Regions from separate parts of the Rhizobium sp. SAFR-030 genome, predicted to be linked through region 2. Evidence: predicted binding sites of a transcription regulator. Region 2 holds the regulator's gene; the other holds the start of a gene.

Region 1 (7,254 bases), on a different contig from region 2:
AGCGCTGCGCGCGCTGTTCGAAGCGCCATCAGCGGCGGGAGCCCGGCCGGCACCGGTGTGCGGAGCGAACAGCAGATCGGCATAGATATGCGTTTGAAAGAGGCTGAGCCTGTACATCGTCATCGTTCCTCGACGGCATCTGATGACGAAGTTAGGCAGTGCCGCGTCAGTTCTCGATTTCGAAAACGCGCGTGCGACGTCAGGATTTCATAAACGCCGGAAGGTGCACCGAGGACGCGGCCCGCCGATCAGTCCTTGGGATTGGCCGCCATGACCGCACGCAGCGCATCGTTGATGCGATCCTGCCAGCCCGGGCCGTCGTCCTGGAAATATTCGATCACCGCGCTGTCGAGCCTCAGCGACACGAGTTCCCTTGCCTCGGGCACGGCGCGTTTCTCGACGCTGGCTTCCACCTTCTTCGCCGGCTTGAACAGCGCCTCGGCGGCATCCATCGGGCTGACGGGTCGGCGTGGGGTCGTTGCCATGAGATCCTATCCTTGATTGCCGGACTGCAGGTCGAACGCGATCTTCGCATCCAGCGCGCCGCGCGGCGTGACGCCGGCCAGCAGTGTACGCGCTTCTTCCTCGTCCCGCTTCATCTGTTCGACCAGCGGATCGAGCCCATCGAATTTCAGCTCGGGGCGAAGGTAGCCGAAGAACGATACCGCGCAGACCTCGCCGTAGAGGCTGCCGGAGAAGTCGAACAGGAAGGTTTCAAGAAGCGGAGCGCCGTTGTCGGTCACCGTCGGGCGGCGGCCGTAGCTCGCGACGCCGTCGTGCAGGGAACCGTCGGGGCGGCGGAAGCGCACGGCATAGATGCCGGCCTTCAGTTCTGTCTCCGGCGGCAGCTGCATGTTGGCGGTAGGGTAGCCGAGCGTACGGCCGAGCTTTTCGCCGCCGATGACTTCGGCTTCCACCGTATAGCGGTAACCGAGCAGCCCGGCTGCCTGCGTCACGTCGCCTTCGGACAGAAGCGTGCGGATGCGGCTCGAGGAGATGACGTCGGAATTTTCGTCGCGGAACGCATCGACCAGCGCCACGTCGAAACCGGAGCGCTTGCCAGCATCGATGAGGTAGGCGGGGCCGCCTTCCCGGCCACGGCCGAAATGGAAATCGAAGCCGGTGACGACGGCGCTCGCCTTCAGCCAGTCGACGAGGATGGACTGGACGAAGTCTTCCGCCGAACGCTGGGCGAATTCGCGGTCAAAGGGGTAGTCGATCACCGAGCGAAAGCCCATCGCCTCCAACAGCCGCGCCCGGATCGGCGCCGGCGTCAGGCGGAAGACCGGCTGGTCGGGCTTGAAGACGCTGCGCGGGTGCGGCTCGAAGGTCAGCACCGAGGCCGGCACGCCGCGCTGGCTCGCGAGCTCCAGCGCCCGGTCGAGCACGCTGCGATGGCCGCGATGCACGCCGTCGAAATTGCCGATGGCGACGACGCCGCCCTGCAGCTCGGCGGGCAGCGGCTCTTTCTTCTCGTTGCGGTGAAAGACGGTCATGGCTTCTTGTCCGTCAGGCCAGGCGCGGCATCCACCACTTCGGTGTTGCCCCTTCCCGCTTCAGATAGGCGTTGAGGATCGCCTCGTCGGTTTCGCCATGCAGCGTGTATTCTGCGGCGTGAATGCCGCCGGAGATGTAGAGAAGGTCGAGGCCGTAGCTCAGTGCGCCCTTGACGTCGGTCGGCATGCCGTCGCCGATGGCGATGACCTTGGCGAGATCGATCTCACCGCGTACTTCGCGGGCAGCAGACAGGGCCGCCTCATAGATCGGCCGGTGCGGCTTGCCGGCGATGCGGGTCTTGCCGCCGAGCTGTTCGTAATAGGCGGCGACGGCGCCGGCGCAGGGGATGATGCGATGGCCGCGCTCGACCACCAGGTCGGGATTGGCGCAGATCAGCGGCACGTCGCGGGCAACGAATGCGGTCAGCATGTCGTGATAGTCTTCCGGCACTTCCGTCTCGTCATCAAAGAAGCCGGTGCAGACCACGCAATCGGCCTTGTCGGCGTCTGTCAGCACGACGTCGAGACCCTCGAACAGCGGCGTGTCGCGCTGCGGGCCGAGCAGGAAGATGTTCTTCGGGCCTTCGGCGATCAGCTTGCGCGTCACGTCGCCGGAAGTGACGATCCGGTCATAGGCGGCATCCGGCACGCCGAGCGCCCGCAGCTGGTCGATGACACCCGGCGACGGACGCGGCGAATTGGTGATCAGCACCACGGCGACGCCTGCCTTGCGGGCCTCGGCCAGCGCTTCGCAGGCGGCCGGAAACGCATCGATCCCGTTGTGCAGCACGCCCCAGACGTCCGAAAGCACGAGCTCGTAACCAGCGGTGATGGCGCTGAGGTTGTTGATGCGGTCTGCCATGGTCACCCGTTGCTGCTGCATTGAAACTGGCGCTGACATGGCAAAGCTGTTGCGCATTGGCAAGGAGATTCAAGCGGAGAAGCGGGATTTCAGCGCTTCAGAAGCCGGCAATCCGCCAGCCGAGGCCGATCAGCGCGCAGAGCCCCAAGACCTTCACCATGCCCACCCGCAGCCACAACAGCAGCACTGCCGAGACTGCAAACAGCGCAAGAGCCGCCGGATCGAGCGAGGACACTTCCGGCCACCAGATGCCGGGTGCTGCCTCACCCGGCCATCCGGCAAACAGCGGGATGCGGCGCACGTCGGCAAACAGCACATGCAGGCCGAACCACAGGGCGAGGTTGAGGATGACGCCGACGACGGCCGCAGTGATTGCCGACAGCGCGGCGGCGACTTTTGCATGGCCGCGCAACCGCTCGATGTAAGGGGCGCCGGCAAAGATCCAGATGAAGCTCGGAACGAAGGTTGCCCAGGCGGTCAGCACGGCACCGAGGATCCCGGCGAGCACCGGATCGATACCCGTGACGGTGCGAAAGCCGACGAGATAGCCGACATAGGACAGCACCAGCACCAGCGGCCCCGGCGTGGTTTCGGCGAGCGCCAGGCCGTCAAGCATCTCTCCGGGCTGCAGCCAGCCGTAATTTTCCACCGCCACCTGCGCCACATAGGCAAGCACGGCATAGGCGCCGCCGAATGTGACCAGCGCCATGCGCGAGAAGAAGGAGAACATTGCCGCCAGCCCTTCGGCGCTATCGATGCTCCAGAGGAGGACGAGCGGCGCCTGCCAGACGGCGATCCAGAACAGCAGAGACAGGATCGATCTCGCCAGCGGCGGACGCGCCACCGGATCGACGGGGGCGATCGCCGGACCGGATCCGCCTGCCCTGCCGCGCAGATAGCCTGCAAGTCCCGCCGCCAGCACCACCAGCGGGAACGGCACGGCGAACACGAACAGGGCAAGGAATGCCAGCGCCGCCAGCCAGACGAGAAAGGCCGATTTCAGCGTCCGCCGGCCGAGCCGGATGACCGCCTCCACGACGATCGTCAGAACCGCCGCCTTGAGGCCGAAGAACAGACCGGCCAGCCATCCGGCATCCTGGAATACGGCATAGGCGGTGCTGAGCCCGATCATCACCGCAAGCCCCGGCAGCACGAACAGCAGCCCGGCAATGATGCCGCCACGCACCCCGTGCGCCAGCCAGCCGATATAGGTCGCCAGCTGCTGGGCTTCCGGTCCCGGCAGCAGCATGCAGTAGTTGAGGGCGTGGAGAAACCGATCCTCCGACAGCCAGCGGCGCTCGTCGACGCAGACGCGGTGCATCATGGCGATCTGCGCCGCCGGCCCGCCAAAGCTCAGGACCCCGATGCGGGCGAAGGCCAGCGTCAGTTCGCGGAGCGACGGCGGGCTCTCAGCCAAGTCTTCAGACTGCCTGATCATTGTGTCGCTCTCTTCGGCGCATGCGCAACCCAATCATGTCGTTCCTCGGTCGCGTCGCGTGCCCAGCGATACAGGCTGTCGTAGATGAGCATGCCCGCATCGAGCTGCTCAAGATCCTTCGAATACAGTCTGGACAGACCAAGCGAGATCGCGAGCAGCCCGGCGGCTTGCGGGACCTGATCGAGCCGATCGGTATCGGCCGCCCGCACGATGGTCGCCATCTTCAGGAGGGGATCGGTGGTCAGCCGAAACTCTTCGAGCATCGTGTCGAAGGTGCAGAACTCGCCGCGATGGCTCCAGAATGCACCCTCCACGTCGAAGGGCGTCGCCCCGAAGTGCTCCGCGACGGCATTTATCTCAGAAGGCGATACGAACAGGAAGGTCGCGGCCGGATCTATGAAGCGGCGGATCAGCCACGGACAGGCAATGCGATCGATCTTGGGTCGGCTGCGGGTCACCCAGAGCGTCGAACCGCCGGGTCTCGCATCCGGGATGGCCGCCATCGGCACGAGCGGCAGGCCGGCCTGCTGCCAGGCTTCCGTGCCGCCCTCAAGCACCTCGGCCTCGATACCAAGGCACCGCAGGTGCGCGGCCACGCCTTCGCTCAGCTTCTTGCCGCGCTTGCACACGACGATGACCGACTGCGCATCCCGATAGGAGGGCGCCCACTCGCCAACCGAGGCATAATCACGGATGACGGAGCCCGGAACGACAAAGGGGAACGCCGCGACATCTGCCGCAAAGCGCACGTCAAGGATTGCGGGCGATCGGGGGGATCCGAGGATCCTGGCAGTCTTGTCGGGGGATATCGAATTGAAAGAGGCCATGACACGTCCTTTGGTCACAAGAGGGACGCGAAACTGCGGCATGGTGCCTCGTGGAGCATTCGCAAACTCCATGCCTTCATTAGGGCCAACTGCGCGTGCAAGTCAAGTTTCGACACCAGGCCTCGCAGGGCGTCCCACGCAGCCCAAAAAATTGGGGCTCCGTTCTTGACTCGCTCCCGGCGCGGTCTTATCTCGGGGTCGTTAGCACTCCTGCACAGTGAGTGCTAACGATAGAGTGACGAGCCTCTTGAAACTCGTCAAGGTCATTTGATCGAGGGATTAGACAATGGCAAGCACCAATTTCCGCCCGCTTCACGACCGCGTCGTCGTTCGTCGCGTTGAGTCCGAAGCGAAGACCAAGGGTGGCATCATCATCCCGGACACCGCCAAGGAAAAGCCGCAGGAAGGCGAAATCGTCGCCGTCGGCACCGGCGCGCGTGACGAGAAGGGCAACATCGTTGCTCTGGACGTCAAGGTTGGCGACCGCATTCTGTTCGGCAAGTGGTCCGGCACGGAAGTGAAGCTCGACGGCGAAGACCTTCTGATCATGAAGGAAGCCGACATCATGGGCATCATCGGCTGATCTTGTAGCCGATTGCTTCCACAGAAATATCGCTGACACCCCTTTCCAGGAGTTCCCAAAATGGCAGCTAAAGAAATCAAGTTTGGCCGCACCGCGCGCGAAAAGATGCTTCACGGCGTCGACATCCTCGCTGACGCAGTGAAGGTTACGCTCGGCCCCAAGGGTCGTAACGTCATCATCGACAAGTCCTTCGGCGCTCCGCGCATCACCAAGGACGGTGTATCGGTCGCCAAGGAAATCGAACTCGAAGACAAGTTCGAAAACATGGGCGCCCAGATGGTCCGCGAAGTTGCTTCGAAGACCAACGACATCGCCGGCGACGGCACCACGACCGCTACCGTTCTTGCCCAGGCCATCGTTCGCGAAGGCAACAAGGCCGTAGCCGCCGGCATGAACCCGATGGACCTGAAGCGCGGCATCGATCTCGCCGTCGCAGAAGTCGTCAAGGATCTCCAGGCCAACGCCAAGAAGATCTCGACCTCGGAAGAAGTCGCTCAGGTCGGCACGATCTCGGCAAACGGCGACACCCAGGTCGGCCGTGACATTGCTGAAGCCATGCAGAAGGTCGGCAACGAAGGCGTCATCACCGTCGAAGAAGCCAAGACCGCCGAAACCGAACTCGAAGTCGTCGAAGGCATGCAGTTCGACCGCGGCTACCTGTCGCCCTACTTCGTGACCAATCCGGAAAAGATGATCGCCGATCTCGACGACGCTTACATTCTCCTTCACGAGAAGAAGCTGTCGAACCTGCAGGCGATGCTCCCGGTTCTGGAAGCTGTCGTTCAGACCGGCAAGCCGCTCCTCATCATCGCTGAAGACGTCGAAGGCGAGGCTCTTGCAACGCTCGTCGTCAACAAGCTGCGCGGCGGCCTGAAGATTGCTGCCGTCAAGGCTCCTGGCTTCGGCGACCGCCGCAAGGCCATGCTGGAAGACATCGCCATCCTGACGGGCGGCACTGTCATCTCCGAAGACCTCGGCATCAAGCTTGAAAACGTCACGCTCGACATGCTCGGCCGTTCCAAGAAGGTCTCGATCTCCAAGGAAAACACGACGATCGTCGACGGTGCCGGCCAGAAGACCGACATCGAAGGCCGCGTTGCACAGATCAAGGCGCAGATCGAAGAAACCTCTTCGGACTACGACCGCGAAAAGCTGCAGGAACGTCTTGCCAAGCTGGCTGGCGGCGTTGCCGTCATCCGCGTTGGCGGTTCCACGGAAATCGAAGTCAAGGAACGCAAGGACCGCATCGACGACGCTCTGAACGCGACGCGCGCTGCTGTTCAGGAAGGCATCGTTCCGGGCGGCGGCACGGCTCTGCTGCGCGCTTCCACGAAGATCACGTCCAAGGGCGCGAACGACGACCAGGAAGCCGGCATCAACATCGTCCGCAAGGCGCTGCAGTCGCTGGTTCGCCAGATCGCCACCAACGCTGGTGACGAAGCTTCGATCGTCGTCGGCAAGATCCTCGACGGCAACAGCGACAACTTCGGCTACAACGCTCAGACGTCGGAATACGGCGACATGATCGCCATGGGCATCGTCGACCCGGTCAAGGTCGTTCGTACGGCTCTGCAGAACGCAGCTTCGGTTGCTTCGCTGCTGATCACGACGGAAGCCATGATCGCCGAACTTCCTAAGAAGGAATCGGCTGGCGGCATGCCGGGCGGCATGGGCGGCATGGGCGGAATGGACATGATGTAAGACCTTCGGGTCTCACATCTGAGCCAACCGGTTCAGACTACGGAAGGGCGTCGGGCAACCGGCGCCCTTTCTGCGTCTCGAGGATCACCGGCACGCACGAAAAAAGGGCCGGTTGCCCGGCCCTCCAATGCTCGCCCTGACGGGGATGCTCAGTAAATGCCGCGACCATTGTGCGTCTTGCGGTAGATATTGCGCGAGGCACGGTCCTGCATCCGCTCGATCCGCCGGCGCTCGCGCGGCGAGACGTAACCGTCGCGGGTCGAACGTGCCTGCTGGCGATCGATACGATGCTGCTGACGCTCGAGCCTGCGCATCTCCTGCGGCGTCAGATGCCCCTGTGCGGCACC
Region 2 (7,254 bases):
CCGTCCTTGAAGTGCACGAGCGCAGCCGCGACAAGCGCGAGCGCAAGCTCGACGAACTGCTCGAGGAATTCAACATCAGCCGGCTACGCAAGGCACCGGCTGTGGCCTTGTCGGGCGGCGAACGTCGCCGCCTCGAAATCGCCCGCGCCCTGGCGACGGATCCGGCCTTCATGCTGCTCGACGAACCGTTTGCCGGTGTCGACCCGATTTCGGTCTCGGACATCCAGAATCTCGTGCGTCACCTGACGGCCCGCGGAATCGGCGTGCTGATAACCGACCACAACGTGCGCGAGACGCTTGGCCTGATCGACCGCGCCTACATTATCCATGCCGGCGAAGTCCTGACGCACGGCCGAGCCGACGACATCGTCAACAATGCGGACGTTCGTCGCCTCTATCTGGGCGACAAGTTCCATCTGTAACGCCCCGGCCGGCAAGAAAACGCCGGCTGCCGCTCTGCAGAGCTTGACCAAACCTCCTAAACACGCAATTTTTGGGCCAAGTGCTCTTCGTAACCCATTTCCTGCGCGGAACCGGGTGCAATTGGAGGTTTAGGGAGTTTAGCGTCAGCCATGGCATTGTCCGCCAGCCTTTTCCTGCGCCAGACCCAATCACTTGTGATGACGCCGCAGCTGATGCAGTCGATTCAACTGCTTCAGATGACGCATTTCGAACTCAACCAGTTCATCGCTCAGGAAGTCGAGAAGAATCCGCTGCTGGATTTTGCGCCAGCTGATGGCGAAACGGGCAGCGACGTGCCCGATCCTGCGGAGATCCATGCGCACCAGCACCGCGATGACGGCCCGGGCAGCGGCGAGACGCAGGCTGACTGGTTCGACAGCCCGTCCGGCGCGCCGGAGCCTTTGGGCGAAAGCCTCGACGCCGATTTCGAGAACGTTTTCCCCGACGATGCACCGCAACGCCGGCCCGACGCACCCGAGCTGATCAGCCAGTGGAAGTCGATGCCCGGCGGCGACGGCGGCGAAAGCTTCGATCTCGACGACTTTGTCGCCGGCGACGTGACGCTGTTCGATCATCTCGCGCAGCAGATCCCGTTTCTCCTTCCGACCGCGAGGGAGCGGTTGATCGCCCGGCACCTGACGGACCAGCTCGACGACAACGGCTACCTGCACGGCGAGATCGCCGAGGTGGCCGAACAGCTCGGTGCTGCGGAAGCGGAGGTCGAGGATGCGCTCGCCGCCCTGCAGACGCTTGATCCGCCGGGCGTCTTTGCAAGGACGCTCCGTGAATGCCTGGCCATCCAGCTGCGCCAGAAGGACCGCTTCGATCCGGCCATGCAGGCACTCGTCGCCCATCTGGAGCTACTGGCCAAGCGTGATTTCGCCGCCCTGCGCAAAATCTGCGGCGTCGACGACGAGGACCTGGTCGACATGCTGGCCGAGATCCGGGCGCTCAACCCGCGCCCCGGCAGTGGCTTCCAGTCCGGCGTCTCGGAATCGATCCTGCCGGATATCGTCGTGCGCGCCGCCAATGACGGCGGCTGGGCGATCGAACTCAATCCGGACACGCTGCCGAAAGTGCTGGTCAACCAGACCTATTTCCAGACGGTGTCGAAGCGCTCGGTGAAGCCTGCCCGTCCGGACGAGGACCAGAACTTCTTGTCCGAATGCCTGCAGAACGCAAACTGGCTGACCCGCAGCCTGGACCAGCGGGCGAAGACGATCATGAAGGTGGCAACCGAGATCGTCCGCCAGCAGGACGCGTTCCTGGTGAATGGTGTCGATCATCTGCGGCCGCTGAACCTGAAGACGGTCGCCGATGCGATCAAGATGCACGAATCGACCGTCAGCCGCGTCACATCCAACAAATACATGCTGACGCCGCGCGGCCTTTTCGAGCTCAAGTATTTCTTCACCGTCTCGATCAACTCGGCGGAGGGTGGCGACGGACATTCTGCGGAGGCGGTGCGTCACCGGATCCGCGCGCTGATCGAGAAAGAGACGCCGGAGGCCGTGCTGTCGGACGACGATATCGTCGTCAGCCTGAAGACCGGCGGCGTCGAACTTGCCCGCCGCACGGTCGCCAAGTATCGGGAAGCGATGAACATTCCGTCCTCCGTGCAGCGGCGGCGGGAAAAGCGGGCAAGGGCCGGCATCGCCGCCTGCTGAGCTTGCGGATTGCCGTCGCGGGGGACTGCCGTGTCTTCATTTTCCCCACGTTCCTCTAGCCTTGTGCCAGGCGCTCCGGTGCACCTCTCGGGCCCGCCCCGAGCGCTGCCGTTGACTTTCCCCTCGCCCCCCGCTAGAAGCGCGCCGCACCGGCACAATGGTAGGAACGCGCACGCAACAACGTCCGATAATTGGGCAATCGGCATACATTTAAGCTTTGCCTCACGAGGAACGCTTGGATGAGTGGACGGCTTGACGTAGACTGCACTTGCAAGTCACGACAAGAAGGAAGGAATTCCATGAGTGTGCGCGTATCCGGAAAGCATATGGAAATCGGCGAGACGTTCAGGCAACGGATCGAGACCCATATTGGGGAGGCGGTTACGAAATACTTCGACGGGGGCTATGCCGGGCAGGTTATCGTCCACAAGTCCGGCTCCCGTTTCGCAACGGACTGTAACCTGCATCTCGACACCGGCGTTGTTCTGCATGCTGCAGGCGAGGCCAACGATCCGCAGGTGAGCTTCGATGCCGCCGCCGAACGCATAGAGAAGCGATTGCGGCGCTACAAGCGCAAGCTTCGCGACCACCATGCGGGCACAACCCCGAACGGCTTTGCCGAGATCGCCTATACGGTGATGGACAGCGTGCCGGAAGGACCGGATGAGGTGCCGGAGGATTTCGCGCCGACGATCGTGGCGGAAAGTTCGCGGCCGTTGAAAACTATGACTGTCGCAAGTGCCGTCATGGCGCTCGACATGACCGACGAGCCGGTCCTGTTCTTCAGGAACCCGGCGAAGCAGTTGAACATCGTGTACCGCCGCAACGACGGCAATATTGGCTGGATCGACGCCGCCAGTATCAAAGGCTAAAAGTCTGACGGGAGTGCGGCTGCGCACTCCCATACTCCCGACCCCGGGGGTAGAAGGGATGATAAGAATGGCGTTGGCAGATCTCCTGCAACAGGATGCAATTATTCCCGCCCTCAAGGTGAATTCAAAGAAGCAGTTATTGCAGGAACTCGCAGCCAAAGCCGCCAAGCTGACTGGCGTGCCGGAGCGGGAAATCTTCGACGTTATTTTGCAGCGCGAGCGATTGGGCTCGACCGGCGTCGGACACGGCATCGCCATTCCGCACGGCAAGCTCGGCAGCATCGACTCGATCAAGGGCCTGTTCGCCCGGCTGGAAACGCCGGTCGATTTCGAAGCACTGGACGACGAACCCGTCGATCTGGTCTTCCTGCTGCTGGCTCCGGAAGGGGCTGGCGCCGACCATCTGAAGGCATTGTCGCGGATCGCCCGCGTGCTGCGCGACCAGGACCTGGTGGCAAAGCTCAGGGCAACCGATTCCGCATCCGCAATCTACGCCTTCCTGAACGAGGAGCAGGCGTCGAACGCCGCCTGATCCGACGTATCCGCATAAGAGAAAGGCCCGCCATCCTTGCCGGATTGGCGGGCCTTCCTGTTTCCGGTGTCGGTTCGTCCGCGACTCAGGCCTTGTCGGCCGTATCGCCGGCGTTGTCAGATGCAGCCGCATCCGCCTTGGGGCCACCCTTCGCCACACCGACCATTGCCGGGCGCAGAACACGCTCGCCGATGACGTAACCGGCCTGGACGACCTGCACGACGGTGTTGTTCGGCACAGCCGGGTTGGGGATCTCGAACATCGCCTGATGGAAGTTCGGATCGAATTTCTGACCTTCCGGATCCATCTTCTTGACGCCGTGGCGCTCTAGCGCCGACAGCATGGCGCGCTCGGTCATGTCGACGCCTTCGATCAGCGCCTTGAGGCCGGCGTCTTCGCTGGCCTTGGCTTCGGCTGGAATGGCATCCAGTGCACGGCGCAGGTTGTCGGAGACGGCCAGCATGTCGCGGGCGAATGCGGTCACCGCATAGGACTTGGCATCCTTGACGTCGCGGTCCGTGCGGCGGCGAAGGTTGTCCATTTCTGCGGCCAGGCGCAGGAAGCGATCGCGCAGCTGCTCGTTTTCAGCCCGAACCGCTTCAAGCGGATCGGGTGCCGGTGCCTCTGCCTGCGCGGCGTTCTCTTCCAGGGCGGAAGCGACGGCCTCTGCGATGTTCTCGTTCTCAGACGCGTCAGGTCCGTTTCTCTTCGACTCGTCGGTCATGACGTACTCCGGTCAGTGTTGTCGGATTTTGTGCCCGATATCGAGGTTCGGCGCTGAAAAATCAAGGCTTGTCGAGCGATCTCGGGACATGGCTAGAGAGGATTGCGCGTCATCCGGCTGAGAAGCTGGGCCGTGTAATCGACCATCGGAACGATGCGCGAGTAATTGAGACGGGTCGGACCGATGACGCCGACCGCACCGATAATGCGTTCTTCCTCGTCACGATAGGGTGCGACGATGAGCGACGAGCCGGACAGTGAGAACAGCTTGTTCTCCGAGCCGATGAAGATCCGCACGCCCGGCCCGGTTTCGGCGAGATCGAGGATCTCGATCAGGCTGTCCTTCTTCTCCAGGTCGTCGAAAAGCAGCCGCAGCCGGTCGATGTCCTCCGTGCCGGCGAGCCCTTCCAGCAGATTGGCGCGGCCGCGAACGATCAGCCTCGCCGGCTTGCCTTCGTCGCTGTCTCCCGCCCAGACGGCAAGTCCGCGCTGCACCAGATCCTGCGACAGCGCGTCGAGTTCCGTCTGCACCTGCTCCTTGAGGCTGGTCAGCTGGGTTCTGAGCTCCGGCAGGGTCTGGCCGGCAAGATGCGCGTTGAGGAAGTTCGCCGCCTCGACGAGCTGCGACGAGGTGACGCCTGCGGGCAGGTCGATGATGCGGTTCTCGACCTGATTGTGTTCGCCAACGAGAATTGCGAGTGCCTTGGTCGGCTCCAGCCGGATGAACTCCACATGCTTGAGGATGGGATCGTTCTTGGTGGTGATGACGATGCCTGCCCCGCGGGAGACCCCCGACAGCATCCGCGTCGCTTCCAGCATCAGGCTTTCCATCGGCCGGTCCCGATCGACGGAACGGATCTGCCGCTCGATGCTGGCGCGCTCGTCCGCCGACAGATCGCCGACCTGCATGAAGGCATCGACGAAGAAGCGCAGGCCCGTCTGGGTCGGCATGCGGCCGGCGCTGACATGCGGTGCATAGATGAGACCGAGCTCTTCCAGATCGCTCATGACATTGCGGACGGACGCCGGCGACAGCGACATCGGCAGGAGACGCGACAGATTGCGCGAGCCTAGCGGCTCGCCGGTATCCAGATAGCTCTCGACGATGCGCCTGAAGATCTCGCGCGAGCGATCGTCGAGCACGGACGCGGCTTGGCTTCCCGATGACTGCAGATCCATTCGACGCATGTTACCCGATCATTCCTGTTCTGCCTGAATATAATGACGCAGACCCCGATGGCAAAACGGATTCGCCGCCCGACCGGCTGCGGCACGCCATTCCGCCGGGTTTTCCTTTGCAAAAGCGCCGCCCGCGCCTTAAGACGCCCTCACGTAACGTCAGGAGATGAGCATGCGACCGTCAGGCAGAAAAACCGATCAGATGCGCAAGGTGAGTTTCGAGCGCAATGTGTCGAAGCATGCGGAAGGCTCCTGCCTCGTCAAGTTCGGCGATACGCACGTGCTGTGCACGGCGAGCCTTGAAGAAAAGACGCCGCCGTGGCTGCGCAATTCCGGCAAGGGTTGGGTGACGGCCGAATACGGCATGCTGCCGCGCGCCACGGGCGACCGGATGAAGCGCGAGGCAGCTGCCGGCAAGCAGGGCGGCCGCACCCAGGAGATCCAGCGTCTCATCGGCCGCTCGCTGCGCGCCGTCGTCGACCTGGAAGCGCTCGGCGAAAAGCAGATCACCATCGACTGCGACGTCATCCAGGCGGATGGCGGAACCCGCACGGCCGCCATCACCGGCGGCTGGATCGCACTGCACGACTGCCTGAAGTGGATGGAAGCGCGCAGCATGATCAAGCTCGATCGCGTGCTGAAGGATCACGTCGCGGCAATCTCCTGCGGCATCTTCGCCAGCCAGCCGGTGATCGACCTCGACTACCTTGAGGACTCTGCTGCCGAGACGGACGCCAACTTCGTCATCACCGGAAGCGGTGGCATCGTCGAAGTGCAGGGTACGGCCGAAGGCAAGCCGTTCAGCCGCGAAGAACTCTCGCACCTGCTGGATCTGGCGACCGCCGGCACCGCGCAGCTGGTCGAGATGCAGAAGCAGGCGATCGGCGGCTGAGGTCGGGAGGCAGCGGTTCGCCGCTGCCATCGCCCCCCCGGATGCGGGTGATGCAGCGCCATGGCAGGAGCAGGCAGCATGACCATCGACGGCATTCTCGAGACAGCCCTGTACGCCGAGGATCTCGATGCAGCGGAACACTTCTACGGCGGCATCCTTGGCCTTCAGAAGCTGATGCGTGCCGGCGACCGCCACGTCTTCTACCGGTGCGGGCCGGGCATCCTGCTGATCTTCAATCCGCACGAGACGGTGAAGCCCCCGCCCGACGATGCGCTGCCGGTGCCGCCGCATGGCGCGATCGGCCCGGGGCATGCCTGCTTCCGGATGGACGGCAAGGCGATTGACTTGACCGTCGAAAAGCTGAACAAGGCCGGCATCCCCATCGAAAGCGATTTCCGCTGGCCGAATGGCGCCCGGTCGATCTATTTCCGCGATCCGGCCGGCAACAGCCTGGAATGCGCGGAACCGAAACTCTGGAACCTGTAGGTCCGACATGCGCAAGCTCGAAACCCGCACCATCGTCGTTGCCAGCCACAATGCCGGCAAGATCCGCGAGATTGCCGACCTCATCGGCCCCTTCGGCTTTTCCGCCAAGTCTGCAGCTGAACTAAGCTTCGCCGAGCCGGACGAGACAGGGACGACCTTCGAGGAAAACGCGGCGATCAAGGCGCTGGCTTCGGCCAAGGCATCGGGCCTGCCGGCGCTGTCTGACGACAGTGGCATCGTCATCGACGCGCTGGATGGCGCGCCCGGCGTCTACACGGCCAACTGGGCCGAGCGCGAGGATGGCACCCGCGACTTTCCCTGGGCAATGCAGAAGGTCGAGACGGCGCTGCAGGACAAGGGCGCGACGACGCCGGAGGCTCGCACAGCGCGTTTCGTCAGTGTTCTCTGCCTTGCCTGGCCAGACGGCCATACGGAAATGTT

What was found. The regulator HrcA, encoded in region 2, represses chaperone genes, less so after heat shock. The targets are predictions, from matches to a motif close to GTTAGCACTCNCNNNNNGNGAGTGCTAAC.
Region 1: groES (co-chaperone GroES) is a predicted target of HrcA. The motif match lies at 4,824-4,852, and genes of this name have one in related genera.

Annotation. Positions count from the first base shown of each region.
Region 1 covers NZ_JBPFDO010000001.1:913,289-920,542, forward strand. Annotated here, with positions in the region: gene ACR65N_RS04750 (hypothetical protein) at 1-117, opposite strand, end outside; gene ACR65N_RS04755 (BrnA antitoxin family protein) at 249-485, opposite strand; gene ACR65N_RS04760 (bifunctional riboflavin kinase/FAD synthetase) at 492-1,496, opposite strand; gene ACR65N_RS04765 (TIGR01459 family HAD-type hydrolase) at 1,510-2,358, opposite strand; gene chrA (chromate efflux transporter) at 2,456-3,796, opposite strand; gene ACR65N_RS04775 (chromate resistance protein ChrB domain-containing protein) at 3,793-4,623, opposite strand; gene groES (co-chaperone GroES) at 4,910-5,206, shown strand; gene groL (chaperonin GroEL) at 5,267-6,907, shown strand; gene ACR65N_RS04790 (hypothetical protein) at 7,057-7,254, opposite strand, start outside.
Region 2 covers NZ_JBPFDO010000005.1:303,893-311,146, reverse strand. Annotated here, with positions in the region: gene lptB (LPS export ABC transporter ATP-binding protein) at 1-422, shown strand, start outside; gene rpoN (RNA polymerase factor sigma-54) at 573-2,129, shown strand; gene hpf (ribosome hibernation-promoting factor, HPF/YfiA family) at 2,429-3,001, shown strand; gene ptsN (PTS IIA-like nitrogen regulatory protein PtsN) at 3,069-3,533, shown strand; gene grpE (nucleotide exchange factor GrpE) at 3,619-4,257, opposite strand; gene hrcA (heat-inducible transcriptional repressor HrcA) at 4,350-5,435, opposite strand; gene rph (ribonuclease PH) at 5,608-6,327, shown strand; gene ACR65N_RS17200 (VOC family protein) at 6,406-6,813, shown strand; gene rdgB (RdgB/HAM1 family non-canonical purine NTP pyrophosphatase) at 6,821-7,254, shown strand, end outside.